Regions from separate parts of the Mesorhizobium montanum genome, predicted to be linked through region 3. Evidence: predicted binding sites of a transcription regulator. Region 3 holds the regulator's gene; each other region holds the start of a gene.

Region 1 (5,399 bases), on a different contig from region 3:
GATTTCGGCCTTCTGGGCTTCCGTCAGCGGCGGCGGATTTGTCGGATTGAATTTATATCGAACGGTTTTGCTCATAACGTCTTCTTTCCGCTTTCGTAGCCCGCCGCGCCGAAATGATCCGGACTACTTCTATCCCGTCTTCTTCTCGGTCTCCTACCGCCTCCCCACCTTCCGCTCCTCCCAGCCATAAAGCCAGTCCAGGTCCGCCGCGAGCTTTTCCGCCGGCCGAGCCGCCAGCACCAGGTTGCGGGCGATCGCCACCGGTCCCCAGGCGTGCCATGCCAGCCGATTGAGCGCGCCGCGCTTCAGCACCTTTTCGACGCGCGGCCGTCTGAGATTTTCCCACATGGCGAGGATCTGCCGCGGATCGCCGGGGGAATCCGCGACGAGGTTGGCAAGCATCGAGGCATCCTCGATCCCCATCGCCGCACCCTGCGCCGCGAATGGGGTCATCGCATGCGCGGCGTCGCCGATCAGCGCGATCCCCTCCGGCATCGTCCAGCGGCGTTGCTCGACCGTGTGGATGGGGAAAGCCGTCCATGGGCCGGCGAGCGCCACCAGCCTCGCCAGCGTTGCCGCCGTGCCGCGCATGGCGCTTGAAAGGATGGCGGGGTCGGCATGGCCGGACCAGCTTTCGGCGATGCGCTCGCCCCTGGTGAAGGCTGCAAGGTTGAAGGCGCTGCCCTTGCTCACCGGATAGGCGACCATATGGAAGCCGGCATGCAGGAAGGTGGTGACGCAGTCGATGGCGGCGATTTGCGCAAAGGCCTGGCCGGCGGCGCTTTGCGCCGGGATCGTCGCGCGCCAGGCGAGCTCGCCGGAGAACCGGCTTGCCGCAAACCCGACCGTCCGGGCAAGCTCGCTGCGAACCGAGGACCACACGCCGTCGGCCCCGATCAGCAGGCCGCCTGCGACCTTCGTGGCTTTGCCGTTGGTCTCGACCGTCGCGGTTACGCTTTGCGGCTCGACGGCGATGGCGCTCACCCGCGCGCCGGTGACAAGCTCGATGTCCGGCCGTTCCGCCGCCGCGGCCACCAGCGCCGCCTGCAGGTCGCCGCGATGCGCCACCAGATAGGGTGCCCCCCAGCGGCTTTCACCAGCTAACCCAAGCGGCACGCGCGCGAGCTCGCGCAGGCTTCTCGCGTCCTTCAACGCCACCGCTTCCGGCCGGATCGCGTTGGGCAGCAGGTGGTCCAGAACGCCGAGCCGGCGCAGGATGCGGGTCGCGTTGGGGGAAAGCTGGATGCCGGCGCCGGCCGCTTCGAGCTGCTTTGCCTGCTCGAACAGTCTTACCGGCAAGCCGCGCGCCGAAAAGGCAAGTGCTGCCGTCAGCCCGGCGATGCCAGCCCCGGCGATGACGACTTGCCGGGACCGTGTTTCAGCCATGATCTAGCAGTCATTCATGATCTGCGGGCTCAGGCGGCCTGGTCGACATAGAGGCAGCCGGCCGGCTGCGTTTCCGTCGCCTTCAGCGACGGCGAGTAGCGATAGAGCGTCGAGCAATAAGGGCAGACCTTTTCATTGTCGTCGCCCATGTCGAGGAACACATGCGGATGGTCGAAAGGCGGGTTGGCGCCGGTGCACATGAATTCCTTGACGCCGATCTCGATGACCGGATGGCCCGCGTCGTTCTGGAAATGGGGAATGCTACCGCCTGCCATCGTCGTCTCCAATTGGGTTCGGCCAGTGGGTGTGACCGGTCTGCATCTGGATCATAACAGGCCAGTTTGCAAGATCGATGAAATCAAACTGTCGCAAAAGGCTGGCAGAGGATAAGTTGAGCCGGTTAAGCGCATGAGGCTGGGCACGGAGCGATTCCGTGACGGATCATGCGTCACAAAAACATGTTAGAGCGTCGCCGAACGGCAATATGCGACGCTCCCTAGGGACGATTGCGGGCAAAAGCGGGAAACCATGAACGAACTGAAGCCGGTACAGAGCGAATTCATCACCGTCGAGGCGGCGAGCCCCGACGGCGGCAATCCCGACCGTTTCGTCAACCGCGAATTCTCCTGGCTGCAATTCAACCGCCGGGTGCTGGAGGAATCGCTCAACGAGCATCATCCGCTGCTCGAACGCGTCCGCTTCCTGTCGATCTCGGCGGCCAATCTCGATGAATTCTTCATGGTCCGCGTCGCCGGCCTTGCCGGCCAGGTGCGCGAGGGCATCGCGCTGAAGAGCCCGGACGGCCGCACGCCCGAGCAGCAGCTCGAGCAGCTGCTGCGCGAGGTCGAGCGTCTGCAGGAAGACCAGCAGAAGAGCCTCTCGACCCTGATGGCGCTGCTCAACAGGGAAGGCATCGAAAGCATCACCCGCGACGCGCTCACCAAGGATGAGAAGACCTGGCTGGAAGAGCATTTCCAGGAACAGGTTTTCCCGGTGCTGACCCCGCTGTCGATCGACCCGGCGCATCCGTTCCCGTTCATCCCCAATCTCGGCTTTTCGATCGCGCTGCAATTGCGCCATCGCAAAAATGGCGAGGAGATGAGCGCGCTGCTGCGTCTGCCGGTGGCGCTGCGCCGCTTCATCCGGCTGCCCGACCGCAAGAACCATGTCCGCTTCATCCCGCTGGAGGAAGCGGTCGGCATCTACATCGGCAAGCTTTTCCCCGGCTACGAGGTCAAGGGCTCGGGCACGTTCCGCATCATCCGCGATAGCGATATCGAGGTGGAGGAAGAGTCGGAAGATCTCGTTCGCCTGTTCGAGACGGCGCTGAAGCGGCGCCGCCGCGGCTCGGTGATCCGTATCGAATTCGACACGCTGATGCCGGCCCAACTGCGCGACTTCGTTGCCGGCGAGCTCGGTGTCTCGTCGAGCCGCATCAGCGTCTTGACCGGACCGCTGGCGCTCAACCAGATCTCCGAGATCGTCGCCATTCCGCGCGACGACCTCAAATTCACGCCTTACAATCCGCGTTTCCCCGAGCGCATCCGCGAGCATGGCGGCGACTGCCTGGCGGCGATCCGCGAGAAGGATATCGTCGTCCACCACCCTTACGAATCCTTCGACGTGGTGGTGCAGTTCCTGCGCCAGGCGGCGGCCGATTCCGAAGTGGTGGCGATCAAGCAGACGCTCTACCGCACCTCGAACGACAGCCCGATCGTGCGCGCGCTGATCGACGCCGCCGAGGCCGGCAAGTCGGTGACCGCGCTGGTCGAGCTCAAGGCGCGCTTCGACGAGGAGGCCAACATCCGCTGGGCGCGCGACCTCGAGCGCGCCGGCGTGCAGGTCGTGTTCGGCTTCCTGGAGCTGAAGACCCACGCCAAGATGTCGCTGGTGGTGCGCCGCGAGGACGGCAAACTGCGCAACTACGTGCATCTCGGCACCGGCAACTACCACCCGGTCACCGCGCGCATCTACACCGACCTGTCCTTCTTCACCACCGACCCGACGATCGCGCGCGATGTCGCGCAGCTCTTCAATTTCATCACCGGCTATGCCGAGCCGGCCGAGGAGATGCGCCTTGCCGTATCGCCGTTCACGCTGCGCAAGCGCATCCTGAAGCACATCGCAGAAGAGATCGTCCACGCCCGCGAGGGCCGGCCGGCGCGCATCTGGATGAAGATGAACGCGCTGGTCGATCCGATCATCATCGACGCGCTCTACGACGCTAGCCGCGCCGGCGTCGAAATCGACCTCGTGGTGCGCGGTATCTGCTGCCTCAGACCGCAGGTGCCGGGCCTTTCCGAGAACGTCCGGGTGAAGTCGATCGTCGGCCGTTTCCTCGAGCACAGCCGCATCTTCTGCTTCGGCAACGGCCATGGCCTGCCGTCCGACGAGGCTGTCGTCTACCTCTCGTCCGCCGACATGATGCCGCGCAATCTCGACCGCCGCGTCGAGACGCTGGTGCCGATCACCAATCCAACTGTGCATGAACAGGTGCTTGGCCAGATCATGCTGGGCAACATCATGGACAACCAGCAAAGTTTCGACGTATTGGCTGACGGCACCTCCCGGCGCGTTGTGCTGGAAGAGGGCGAAGAGCCGTTCAACGCGCAGGAATATTTCATGACCAATCCGAGCCTCTCCGGACGGGGCGACGCGCTGAAGTCGCATGCGCCCAAGCGCATTGCCCAGTTCAAGCGCCGCAAGAAGAACGGCGCCGCGTGATTTCAGTTTCCCAGGGCCGGCTTCAGGACCGGCGGCCGCTGTCGATCATCGACATCGGATCGAACTCGATCCGTCTTGTCGTCTATGAAGGGCTGGCGCGCTCGCCGACACTTCTGTTCAATGAGAAGATGCTGGCCGGCCTCGGCCGCGGCATCGTTTCGACGGGCAGGCTCGACCCCGAAGCGGTGACGCGATCGATGGAGGAATTCCGCCGCTTCCGCGCGCTGTCGGATCAGGCGGGCGCAGAGCACATGTATGTGCTGGCCACCGCCGCCGCGCGCGAGGCGGGCAATGGCCCTGACTTCATCCACCGCGCCGAGGACGTGCTGAAGACCGAGATCCGCGTGCTCACCGGCCGCCAGGAAGCCTATTATTCGGCGCTCGGCGTCATTTCCGGCTTCCATCCGGCCAACGGCATCGCCGGCGACCTTGGCGGCGGCAGCCTGGAGCTCATCGACACCAATGGCGAGTCGATCGGCGACGGCATCACGCTGCCGCTCGGCGGCCTGCGCCTGCAGGACATGGCCAAGAACTCGCTGGTCCAGGCGCAGAAGATCGCGCGCCAGGAGCTGGGGCGGGCAAAGCTCTTGAAGGGCGGACAGGGCAGGACCTTCTACGCCGTTGGCGGCACCTGGCGAAATCTCGCCAGGCTGCATATGGAAATGAACAACTATCCGCTCGGCGTGATGCATCACTACGAGATATCGGCAGACAGCGCGCAAAACTTCCTGAAGCAGGTCGCGCGCAGCGAGGTCGAGAAGGTGAGGGGCATCGAGGGCGTGTCCAAGAACCGCCGCTCGCTGCTGCCCTACGGCGCCGTCGTGCTGCAGGAGATCATGTCGGCGATGCAGCCGTCGAAGATCGTGGTCTCGGCGCAGGGCGTGCGCGAAGGCTTCCTCTATTCGTTGCTCGACGCGGAGGAGCAGAAGTCCGACCCGCTGATCTCGGCCGCCGAAGAGCTGGCGCTGCTGCGCTCGCGCTCGGTGCATCACGCGCATGACCTTGTCGAATGGACCGGGAAGGCCTTCCAGGCCTTCGGCATCGACGAGACGGAAGACGAGGCGCGCTACCGCCACGCCGCGTGCCTGCTCGCCGATATCGGCTGGCGCGCGCATCCGGAATATCGCGGCAGGCAGTCGCTCAACATCATCGCGCATGCCTCCTTCATCGGCGTCGACCATCCGGGCCGGGCCTATCTGGCTTTAGCCAGCGCCTACCGCCATGACGGCATCTTCAACGACGGCATCGCGCCCGAGATCAAGGCGCTGGCGCCGCCGCGCCTGCTGGAA
Region 2 (5,399 bases), 350 kb from region 3:
GGAGGTCCAGGTCAACTCCGAGCACGATGCGATTAGGTTGGGCATGGCGCTGGCGCCGGAAAGCCGCCGCGACCAGGGCCTGTGCCTCAATCTGCCGGTCGGCATGAACCTCAACCTGCCGATCTACAAGCGCATCTCGAGCAACCTGCTGATCTCCGGTGCGAAGGAGAAGGCCGAGGCCGACCGCCAGATCGCCGATCTGCGCATCAAGACGCCGACGCGCCATGCGCTTGCCTCCAGCCTGTCCGGAGGCAACCAGCAGAAGATCGTCATCGGCAAATGGCTGGCGCATGGCGCCAAGCTGTTCATCTTCGACGAGCCGACGGTCGGCGTCGACGTCGGCACCAAGGCCGAGATCTACCGGCTGTTCAGCGTGCTTCTATCGAAGGGCGCCGGCATCATCCTGATCTCGTCCTATCTGCCGGAAGTCTACGAGCTCGCCGACACGCTGCATGTGTTCCGGCGCGGCAAGCTGGTCGCCACGCATGGCTTCCACAGCGCCGATCACGAGGAAATTCTCACGCAGGCGCTCGCCGAGAAACAAGAAAAACAGGGAGGTCAGACATGAGCACCGAGGCCATCGCCGCCGAAAAGCCCAAGCGAAATTACAACGCCCTGTTCGGGCTGACGCTGCTGGCGCTGCTCGTTCTGCTGTGGGTCATTCTGTCGCTGGCGACGCCGAGCTTCGCCTCGGCCAACAACATCTCGAACCTGCTGCGGCAAGGTTCGATGATCGCCATCCTGGCGGTCGGCCAGACCTTCGTCATCATCACCGGCGGCATCGATCTTTCCGTCGGCGCGGTGGTCGGCTTCACCACCGTCATCGCCGCCATGTTGATCAATGCCGGCATACCGGTCTTCGCCGCGATCCTGATCACGCTTCTGGTCGGCGTCGCCATCGGCCTGTTCCACGGTTTCGGCATCGTCAAGATGGGTCTGCCGCCCTTCATCATCACGCTGGCGACGCTGACGTCCCTGCGCGGCATCGGCCTGTTGATGACCAACGGCAATTCGATCTCGATCAACAACGACGCCTTCCAGGAGTTCTCGCGCAACTCCTTCGTCGGCATCCCCAATCTGTTCTGGATGGTGATCCTGGTTGGTATCCCGGCCTACGTCTTCCTGCATCACAGCCGCTGGGGCCGCTATCTGTTCTCGGTCGGCTCCAATGCCGAGGCGTCGCGCCTGTCCGGCGTCAACGTGCAGCGCACCATCTACATGGCCTATACGCTGTCCGGCCTGTGCGCGGCCTTCGTCGGCGTGCTGCTCGCCTCGCGCATCGGCATCGGCAACCCTACCCAGGCCGAGGGCTGGGAACTGCAGGCGATTGCCTCATCGGTGATCGGCGGCACCTCGCTGTTCGGCGCGGTGGGTTCGGTGCACGGGCCCCTGCTCGGCGCCTTCATCCTCGCCACCATCAACAACGGTGCCAACCTGCTCAACGTCAATGCCTTCTGGCAGCGGATCATCACCGGCCTGCTGATCATCGTCATCGTCTACTTCGACGGTCTGCGCCGTCGCGGCAAATGAATCCTCCCTGAAACTTCCGCGCCGGCCCCGTTCAACCGAGGCCGGCGCGCTTTTTTGAACTCTGGATTTGCCCAATGAAAGCCGTCGTCTGCCGCTCGCCCGGCGATCTCGTCCTCGAAGACCGCGCCGACCCCGGCGCGCCTCCGCCCGGCTGGGCGCGCATCGCGGTCAGCCATGTCGGCATCTGCGGCACCGACTACCACATCTTCGAAGGCAAGCACCCTTTCCTCGCCTATCCGCGCATCATGGGCCACGAGGTTGCGGGCACCGTGGCCGAGAGAGGTGAAGGCGTCGACCTTGCCGTCGGCGAGCCGGTGATCGTCAACCCCTATCTCGCCTGCGGCAAATGCGTTGCCTGCCGACACGCCAAACCGAATTGCTGCGTGAAGATCGAAGTGCTGGGCGTGCACCGCGACGGCGCCATGTGCGACGAGATCCTGGTGCCGGCGCAGAACCTTTATCCGGCAAACGGCCTGTCATTGGCCGACGCCGCCACAGTCGAATTCCTGGCCATCGGCGCGCACGCGGTGCGCCGCTCGCTTGGCATGCCCGGCGCGCGCACGCTGGTCATCGGCGCCGGCCCGATCGGCCTCGGCACGGCGATTTTCGCGCGCATCGCCGGGCTGGACGTCAGCCTGCTCGACATGAGCACCGAGCGTCTCGGCTTCGCCGAAAAGGAACTCGGCTTTGCCCCGCTCGACAGTTCGAAGGCAACCGCCGCCGAACTGGTGCGGCAGGCAACCGACGGTGAAGGTTTCGACCTCGTGTTCGACGCGACCGGCAACACGCGGTCGGTGCAGTCGGCCTTCGCCCATGTCGCGCATGGCGGCGCGCTGGTGCTGGTCAGCGTCGTCAAGGACGACATCACCTTCTCCGATCCCGAGTTCCACAAGCGCGAGATGACGCTCGTCGGCAGCCGCAATGCGCTAAGGGCCGATTTCGACCATGTCGCGGCTTCGATCCGCAACGGCGCCGTGCCGTTGGACAAACTCGTCACCCACCGCACGACGCTTGGCCAAACGCCGCGTGATCTGGCACGGTGGACGCATGAGAAATCCGGCCTGATCAAGGCGATCATCGAGGTCGGATAGGACGCTTCTAATCGTTGGCCGAGAGCCTGAGTTCCACCCGCTCCGCTGGAAAGCGCGACTCCGCGAACTGGATCGGCTGGCCGTCGAGCGTCACGTTGACGGCGACGGTGACCAGCACGATGGCGCCAGGCTGCAGATCCAGCGCGGCAATATCGTCGGCATCGGCGTGCCGTGCCGACAGCACCGTCGAGTTCCGAAGATAATCATTGATGCCGAAGCGCTTCAGCGAGGCGGTGATCGATCCTGTCTCCGCCATTGCCGCTTCGATGCCGGCGAAGCGTTTGGCGTCGAACCAGGTCGTTGCACGCGACACCGGGTGACCGTCGGCCTCGCCGCGCGTCTCCAGGCGGATGACGACCGCGCCCTTGGCAATGCCCAGCGACTCGGCGATGCGCCGGCTGGCCGGTTCGGTCGATGACGAAAGCAGCGCGATATGCCGCTCGGTCGTCTGCCCCTGCAGTCCGGTCGAGAAGCGCGTGCGTGCGCCGATCGGATAGGACAGCCGCTTGCGCGACAAGACGAAGGTGCCGCGTCCCTGCTCGGCCTTCAGCACGCCTTCCTGCACAAGTGCTGCAATAGCGCTGCGCACCGTGTGACGGTTGACGCCGTATCGCTCGGCCAACACGACTTCAGGCGGCAGTGCCGCATTCTCCGCGAAATCGCCGCTCGCAATCCCCTGCAGGATCCTGTCGGCGATCTGCCGCCACAGCGACACGCCGTTACGCCTTTCAATGCTGCTTGCCAGTCCGACCACCTATCGCCCCCGCGCATTTTTCCCGGGTTGTCATCCACCCGTCATGGACTCCCGTTACGAGGTGAGTATAATTTGTATAGTTGTCTATATCAATAGACAAATTTCTGCATGCAGGGAGCGACGCCATGCGAGGACGGGAAGCGCGCGAGCAGGCCGGGCGAAAGGCCATGATGGCAACGCTGGCACACGCTGCGGCCGACGACATCGCGCGTCTGTGGAACGAGGCCGGTCTGCCCTCGGAGGCGGAGCTTTTGCGTGGCCCCGAAACCGGATTGGTGACGGTGCGCGGGCGGATCGGCGGCGGCGGCGCGCCGTTCAATGTCGGCGAGGCGACGGTCACCCGCGCCACGGTGCGTCTGCCATCCGGCCAGGTCGGCCATTCCTACGCGCTCGGCCGCGACAAGGGCAAGGCAAGGCTCGCGGCGATAGCCGACGCGCTCTGGCAGGATCCGGCGCAACGCGAGGCGGTCGAGACGAAACTGGTCGCCCCCCTGCGCGCGGCGCACGACACGGCGCGCGAGACGCGCCGCGTCGAGACGGCGGCCACGAAAGTGGATTTCTTCACCATGGTGCGCGGAGAGGATTGATGAATATCGCCACGCAATCGATCGACGGCGGCTTCATTGAGCCGGTCTTCGACGCGCAAGTCGTCTTCCGAGCCATCATGGACGCTATGGCTCGCCCCGGTTCCGTCCAGGCCCTCGCGCAGCTCGCTCACCCGCCGGCGCCGTTGTCGGCGACGGCCGGCGCCGTAGCGTTGGCACTCTGCGACAACGATACGCCGGTCTGGCTCGATCCGCCGCTGCAGGCGGAAGCCTCGGTCAAGGCCTGGCTCGGCTTTCACACCGGCGCGCCCTTGGCCATGGCCAACACGCCGGCCGACGCGCATTTCGCCCTGATCGCCAATCCGAAGGAGATGGCGGCGCTCGACGGTTTCTCGCAAGGTACGCAGGAATATCCCGACCGCTCGACGACGCTGATCCTGCTCACCAGCGATCTCGGTTCCGGTCCGACGCTGCTGCTTGAAGGCCCGGGCATCGAGAAGACGGCGATGATCGCGCCGACCGGCATGCCGCGCCATTTCGTCGAGCAGTGGAAGCAGAACAACCAGCGTTTCCCGCGCGGCGTCGACATCATTCTGGCCGCGCCCGGCAGCCTCGCCTGCCTGCCGCGCACCACCCGCATCAAGACCATGGAGGCATGACATGTATGTCGCGGTGAAAGGCGGCGAAGCCGCTATTGCCAACGCCCATCGGCTGCTGGCCGATCGCCGCCGCGGCGACCGCTCGGTGCCGGCGCTGCGCCTCGACCAGATCGTCGAGCAGCTGGCGCTCGGCGTCGACCGGGTGATGAGCGAAGGCTCGCTCTATGATCGCGAGCTTGCGGCCTTGGCCGTCGTCCAGGCGCGCGGCGACATGATCGAGGCGATCTTCCTGGTGCGCGCCTACCGCACCACGCTGCCGCGCTTCGGCTACACCAACCCGGTCGATACCGGCGCCATGCAGGTCGAGCGGCGCGTGTCGGCCACCTACAAGGACCTGCCCGGCGGGCAGGTGCTTGGCCCGACCTTCGACTACACCCACCGCCTGCTCGATCCGGACCTCGCCGCCGGCGCCGAGGTCGAGACGCCCGCGCGGCGTTCGGTCGAGGCCGAGGCCATGCCGCGCGTTTCAGCGATCCTCGCCCATGAAGGGCTGATCGAAGCCGACGGCGACATGCCGCTCGACCATGTGCCCGGCGACATCACACGCGAGCCGTTGCAGTTCCCGATGGCGCGCGACATTCGCCTGCAGGCGCTGTCGCGCGGCGACGAGGGTTTTCTCTTGGCGCTCGGTTATTCGACGCAGCGCGGCTACGCCCGCAACCACCCCTTCGTCGGCGAGGTGCGTATCGGCGAGGTCGAGCTGGAGCTAGAGGTGACGGAGCTGCCCTTCGCCGCGCCGCTCGGGTCGATCCGCGTTACCGAATGCCAGATGGTCAACCAGTTCAAGGGCTCGGCCAAGGCGCCGCCGCAATTCACCCGC
Region 3 (5,399 bases):
ATACACGTGTCGGCATCATGGGCGGCGTCATGCTCGCTCTCGGACGCGCGCTCGGCGAGACCATGGCCGTCACCTTCGTCATCGGCAACGCCCACCGCATCAGCAGCTCGCTGTTTGCCCCTGCCACGACGATCTCGGCGACTATCGCCAACGAATTCACCGAAGCCGTCGGCGACCTCTATACCTCTTCGCTGGTGGCGCTCGGCCTCATCCTGTTCGTCATCACCTTCATCATCCTTGCCATCGCGCGCTACATGCTGATGCGCATCGACGCCCGCACGGGAGCCTGACCGATGTCGACATCCCTTGCACTCCATAACAGCCGCAAGAGAAAGAACGGCGTGATGATGACGCTGTGCGTCGTCGCTGCCGGCATCGGCCTTGCCTGGCTGGCGCTGATCCTCGGGGCGCTGATCTACAAAGGGCTGTCCGGCGTCTCGCTGGCGGTGTTCACGCAGATGACGCCGCCGCCCGGTGACGCCGGCGGCCTTCTCAACGCCATCTACGGCAGCATCGTGATGACCATCATCGGCATCGTCGTCGGCACGCCGATCGGCGTGCTGGCCGGCACCTACATGGCTGAGTATGGTCGCTTCTCGAAGCTGACGACGGTGGTGCGCTTCATCAACGACATCCTGTTGTCGGCGCCCTCGATCATCATCGGCCTGTTCGTCTATGAGCTGATGGTGCGGCCGATGGGCCATTTCTCCGCGATCGCCGGCGCCGTCGCGCTGGCCATCCTGGTCATCCCGGTCGTGGTGCGCACCACCGAGGACATGCTCAACCTGGTGCCCAACGCCTTGCGCGAAGCCGGCACCGCCATCGGCGCGCCGCGCTGGGTGGTGATCCGTTCGGTCGCCTACCGCGCGGCAATGTCGGGCATCGTCACCGGTATCCTGCTTGCGATCGCCCGCATCTCCGGCGAGACCGCGCCGCTGCTCTTCACCGCGCTCAACAACCAGTTCTGGTCGAGCAATCTCAATGCCCCGATGGCCAGCCTGCCGGTGACCATCTTCCAGTTTGCCCTCAGCCCTTACGAGGAATGGCAGCAGCTGGCCTGGACGGGCGCACTCATAATCACCCTGACGGTTCTCGGGCTGAGCATCTTCGCCCGCAGCCTAACCGGACGCAGAGAGGACAGATGAAACCGATGTTGTCCACGGATCTGAACGTAGCCGACACGACCGTCGAGAAGGCCAAGATCGAGATCAAGAACCTCAATTTCTACTATGGCCAGTCGAAAGCGCTGAAGGACATCAACCTGTCCCTGCCCGAGCGCAGCGTGACCGCCTTCATCGGGCCGTCGGGCTGCGGGAAGTCGACGCTGCTGCGCGTGCTCAACCGCATCTACGAGCTCTATCCGAAGCAGAGCGCGGAAGGGCAGGTGCTGCTCGACGGCAAGAACATCCTCGACCGCTCGCAGGACCTCAACCTGCTGCGCACCAAGATCGGCATGGTGTTCCAGAAGCCGACGCCGTTCCCGATGTCAATCTACGAAAACATCGCCTTCGGCGTCAGGCTCTATGAAAAGATCGGCAAGGCCGAGATGGACAGCCGCGTCGAGCAGGCGCTGAAGCGCGCCGCGCTCTGGAACGAGGTCAAGGACAAGCTCAACGCCAGCGGCCTCAGCCTCTCCGGCGGCCAGCAGCAGCGCCTATGCATCGCCCGCACGGTGGCGGTGAAGCCCGAGGTGATACTGCTCGACGAGCCGGCCTCCGCGCTCGATCCGCTGTCGACCGCCAAGATCGAGGAGCTGATCGACGAATTGCAGGCCGACTACACCATCGTGATCGTCACCCACAACATGCAGCAGGCGGCGCGCGTATCGCGGCAGACGGCGTTCATGTATCTCGGCGAGCTGGTCGAGTTCGACCGGACCGAGAAGATATTCACCTCGCCCCGCGAGAAGCGCACGCAGGACTACATCACTGGCCGCTTCGGCTGAGTTCATACGAGGACATCATTATGGCCGAACATACCGTCGCTTCCTTCGACGAGGATCTGAGGCAGATCAGCCGGCTCATCAACGACATGGGCGACCTTGCCGGTTCCATGGTCGGCGCTTCGACCCGGGCGCTGCTCGAGTCCGACAATGCGCTGGCGCAGCGCGTCGTCTCCGAAGACGCCATCATGGATGCGCGGCAGCGCGAGCTCGACGACCGCGCCATCACGCTGATCGCCAAGCGGCAGCCGATGGCGGACGACCTGCGCCACGTGGTCGGCTCGATCCGCATGGCCGGCGACCTCGAGCGCATCGGCGACCTGGCCAAGAACATCGCCAAGCGCGTCGGCGCCGTCGGCATCAGCGCCGCGCCGCGCGATCTCACGCATTCGATCGATTCCATGGCGCAGTTGGTGCTGATCCAGGTCCAGGCGGTGATACAGGAATATACGGTGGGCGATGCTACGGCGCTGGCCAAGCTTCGCAACGACGACGAGCGCATCGACGTCAAATACACGTCCGTCTTCCGCGAGCTCCTGACCTACATGATGGAAGATCCGCGCAACATCACCGCTTGCACGCATCTTCTGTTCTGCGCCAAGAATCTCGAGCGCATCGGCGACCATGTGACCAACATCGCCGAGAACGCCTATTATGTGTTGACCGGCACGCAATTGCCCGCGAACCGCCCGAAGCAGGACGAGACGGCAATGTCGGCGCCGGCGGCGTGACGGAAAAGGTTATCTGCCAATGATCGCGCCACGCATCATGGTGGTGGAGGATGAGGAGCCGCTGGGGGTGCTGCTCCGCTACAACCTCGAATCCGAAGGTTACCAGGTCGAAGTGGTGACCCGCGGCGACGAGGCCGAAATCCGCCTGCAGGAAAACGTTCCCGACCTGCTCGTACTCGACTGGATGGTGCCGGCGGTTTCCGGCATCGAGCTTTGCCGGCGTCTCAGGATGCGGCCCGAGACCGAGCGGCTGCCGATCATCATGCTGACGGCGCGCGGCGAGGAGAGCGACCGCGTGCGCGGCCTCTCGACCGGCGCCGACGACTATCTGGTCAAGCCGTTCTCGACGCCGGAGTTCATGGCGCGTGTCAAGGCGTTGCTGCGCCGCGCCAAGCCGGAGGTGCTGTCCAGCGTGCTCAAGGTCGGCGACATCGTGCTCGACCGCGAATCGCATCGCGTCTACCGCAAAAAGAGCGAGATCAGGCTCGGCCCGACCGAGTTCCGGCTGCTCGAATTCATGATGCGCCATCCCGGCCGCGTGTTCTCGCGCAGCCAGCTGCTCGACAATGTCTGGGGCGAGACGATCTATATCGACGAGCGGACCGTGGACGTGCATGTCGGCCGCCTGCGCAAGGCCGTCAACAACGGCCGCATGCCGGACGTCATCCGCACCATCCGCGGGGCAGGCTACGCAATCAGGGAAGATTAGGCCGCAATTCCGGACGGAAGGGCTTACGGGCGAAAACGCCGAGCCTACCGTGTCACACTTTTCCTGGAATTGCTCTGGTGAGATGCGCTCGCTGACATTGGTCGCTCGGTCACCGTCTTCGTATTACGCTCAGCCGAGTTCTTGGGCGATTCCGATGAGAAGCCCTTCAGGCCCTCGGATGTAGCAGAGCCGATACGCGTCTTTATACTGGACTACTTCGCCTACGAGATGCGCGCCGCGCTTGCGGAGCCCTTCAAGCGTCTCGTCGATGTCGTCCACGGTGAACATCACGCGGAGGTAGCCCAGAGCATTCACCGGGGCGTTGCGGTGATCCGCGACGGCAGGCGGTGTGAGGAAGCGGGAGAGCTCGAGCCGGCCGTGGCCGTCCGGCGTGCGCATCATGGCAATCTCGACGCGCTGATCGCCCAGCCCAGTGACACGTCCGGCCCATTCTCCTTCGATCATAGCCCGACCTTCGAGCTCGAGGCCGAGCTCGCGAAAGAAATCAATCGTCGTCGCGAGATCCTCGACGACGATTCCTATGTTGTCCATCCGTTTGAGCGCCATGTGTCCGATCTACAAGATGTGGTCGGGTCTGACAACGGACGGGTTCGATACTTCCGGCGCGGCAGGCAGCGAGGCGACGCGCGGACCTGGGATGACCCGCGGGAGGCAGCAGCCAATCCCGAACGTTGGCGATGAGCCACGCGTGTCAACGCCGCCTCAGGCCACGTTCTTCCCCGCCGCGCCGGTCCTAGATTGGACACCGGGAGCGAAAATCTCCTGGTCGACGAAGGTCAGCGCGCGCATGGCGCAGCCTTCGCGGATCAGCGGCAATTCGTTCGGCTCGGTGTCGAAGGAGATCGATTTCGAGTGCTGGCCGCCGGCGGTCTGGGCGATCGCCTCCCGCAGCGCCGGCTCGATCAGGTCGAAGGCGGCGGCGCTGACGCCGACCATCGCGACAGGCGCCGGATCGATCAGCGCAAACAGGCTGCCGAGGCTGAAACCAAGCGCCTCGCCCGCCCGGCGATAGGCCTCGCGCTCCGGGCCGTCCTTCTCGCGCGCCTTCGCGGCAAGGGCCCGCATATCGGCGTCGCCGACGTCGACCGGCTCGGCGTCCTCGCCCATCTTCATGGCACTGCGCCAGATCGCATAATTGCCGGCATAGGCCTCGACGCAGCCGCGGCGGCCGCAACGGCAAAGCGCGCCGCCCGGGCGGTGGATCATGTGGCCGAACTCGCCGCCGGAGGAATGGGTGCCGGTGAACAGCGTGCCCTTCAGCACAAGGCCCATGCCAATGCCATGTGAGAGCAGGATAGCGATGAAGTCGTCGCGATAGCGCTCGGGGTCGCGCCACTGCAGCGCCACCGCCATCATGTTGCAGTCGTTCTCCATGGTGGCTGGGATGCCGAATTCCGTCTCGAGGATGTCGGCAAAAGGAATGTCGGTCAACGGCGTGATCGGCGACCACAGCATGGCGCGTGCATGGGTGTCGGTGATGCCCTGAATACCCATGGCGATACGCGCGACACTGCCCAGGTCGAGGTCGGGATCCTGCAGCCGGCGCCGGACGATTGCCATGCATTCGCCGATCAGCTGGTCGCGCGGCATGACAAGCGTGTCCAGGCGCTGCTGTTCCTCGGCAATCACCTGGCCGGCATAGTCGATCACGGCGACCGACAGGAAATTCAGCGACAACACCACGGTCAGCACCGCGGCGGCTTCAGGGTTCAGCGCAAGGCCGATCTGCGGCCGGCCGCGTTTCAACGCCGTCGGCTCGTTGGCCTTGCTTTCGGTAAGAATGCCCTCCTGGATCAGGTCGGCGGAAATCGCCGAGATGGTCGAGTGGCTGAGCCCTGTGGTGGCGGCAATCTCCGTCCGCGAGGGCTGGCCGGCGCGGCGCACGGCCGAAATCACCATGGCGCGATTGCGCCGGCGCAAATCGTCATGGCGGATTCCGACCGACATCGTCTCGCACGTCCTCCCGGGTCATCGCGGCCTTGTGATGATGCCATGG

The links. The regulator PhoB, encoded in region 3, activates phosphate uptake and scavenging genes when phosphate is short. The targets are predictions, from matches to a motif close to TGTCATNNANCTGTCAT.
Region 1: the regulator PhoB is predicted to act here: its motif matches at 1,740-1,756, upstream of RFM68_RS17410 (RNA degradosome polyphosphate kinase).
Region 2: the regulator PhoB is predicted to act here: its motif matches at 3,404-3,420, upstream of phnF (phosphonate metabolism transcriptional regulator PhnF).

What each region holds. Positions count from the first base shown of each region.
Region 1 covers NZ_JAVIJF010000012.1:63,398-68,796, reverse strand. Annotated here, with positions in the region: gene RFM68_RS17425 (BrnA antitoxin family protein) at 1-75, opposite strand, end outside; gene RFM68_RS17420 (FAD-dependent monooxygenase) at 154-1,386, opposite strand; gene RFM68_RS17415 (zinc-finger domain-containing protein) at 1,416-1,661, opposite strand; gene RFM68_RS17410 (RNA degradosome polyphosphate kinase) at 1,915-4,110, shown strand; gene ppx (exopolyphosphatase) at 4,107-5,399, shown strand, end outside.
Region 2 covers NZ_JAVIJF010000001.1:51,553-56,951, forward strand. Annotated here, with positions in the region: gene RFM68_RS00250 (sugar ABC transporter ATP-binding protein) at 1-568, shown strand, start outside; gene RFM68_RS00255 (ABC transporter permease) at 565-1,530, shown strand; gene RFM68_RS00260 (zinc-binding alcohol dehydrogenase family protein) at 1,605-2,621, shown strand; gene phnF (phosphonate metabolism transcriptional regulator PhnF) at 2,629-3,366, opposite strand; gene phnG (phosphonate C-P lyase system protein PhnG) at 3,501-3,962, shown strand; gene phnH (phosphonate C-P lyase system protein PhnH) at 3,962-4,579, shown strand; gene RFM68_RS00280 (carbon-phosphorus lyase complex subunit) at 4,581-5,399, shown strand, end outside.
Region 3 covers NZ_JAVIJF010000001.1:400,629-406,027, reverse strand. Annotated here, with positions in the region: gene pstC (phosphate ABC transporter permease subunit PstC) at 1-290, shown strand, start outside; gene pstA (phosphate ABC transporter permease PstA) at 294-1,145, shown strand; gene pstB (phosphate ABC transporter ATP-binding protein PstB) at 1,142-1,945, shown strand; gene phoU (phosphate signaling complex protein PhoU) at 1,966-2,673, shown strand; gene phoB (phosphate regulon transcriptional regulator PhoB) at 2,693-3,382, shown strand; gene RFM68_RS01905 (VOC family protein) at 3,512-3,949, opposite strand; gene RFM68_RS01900 (ROK family protein) at 4,106-5,350, opposite strand.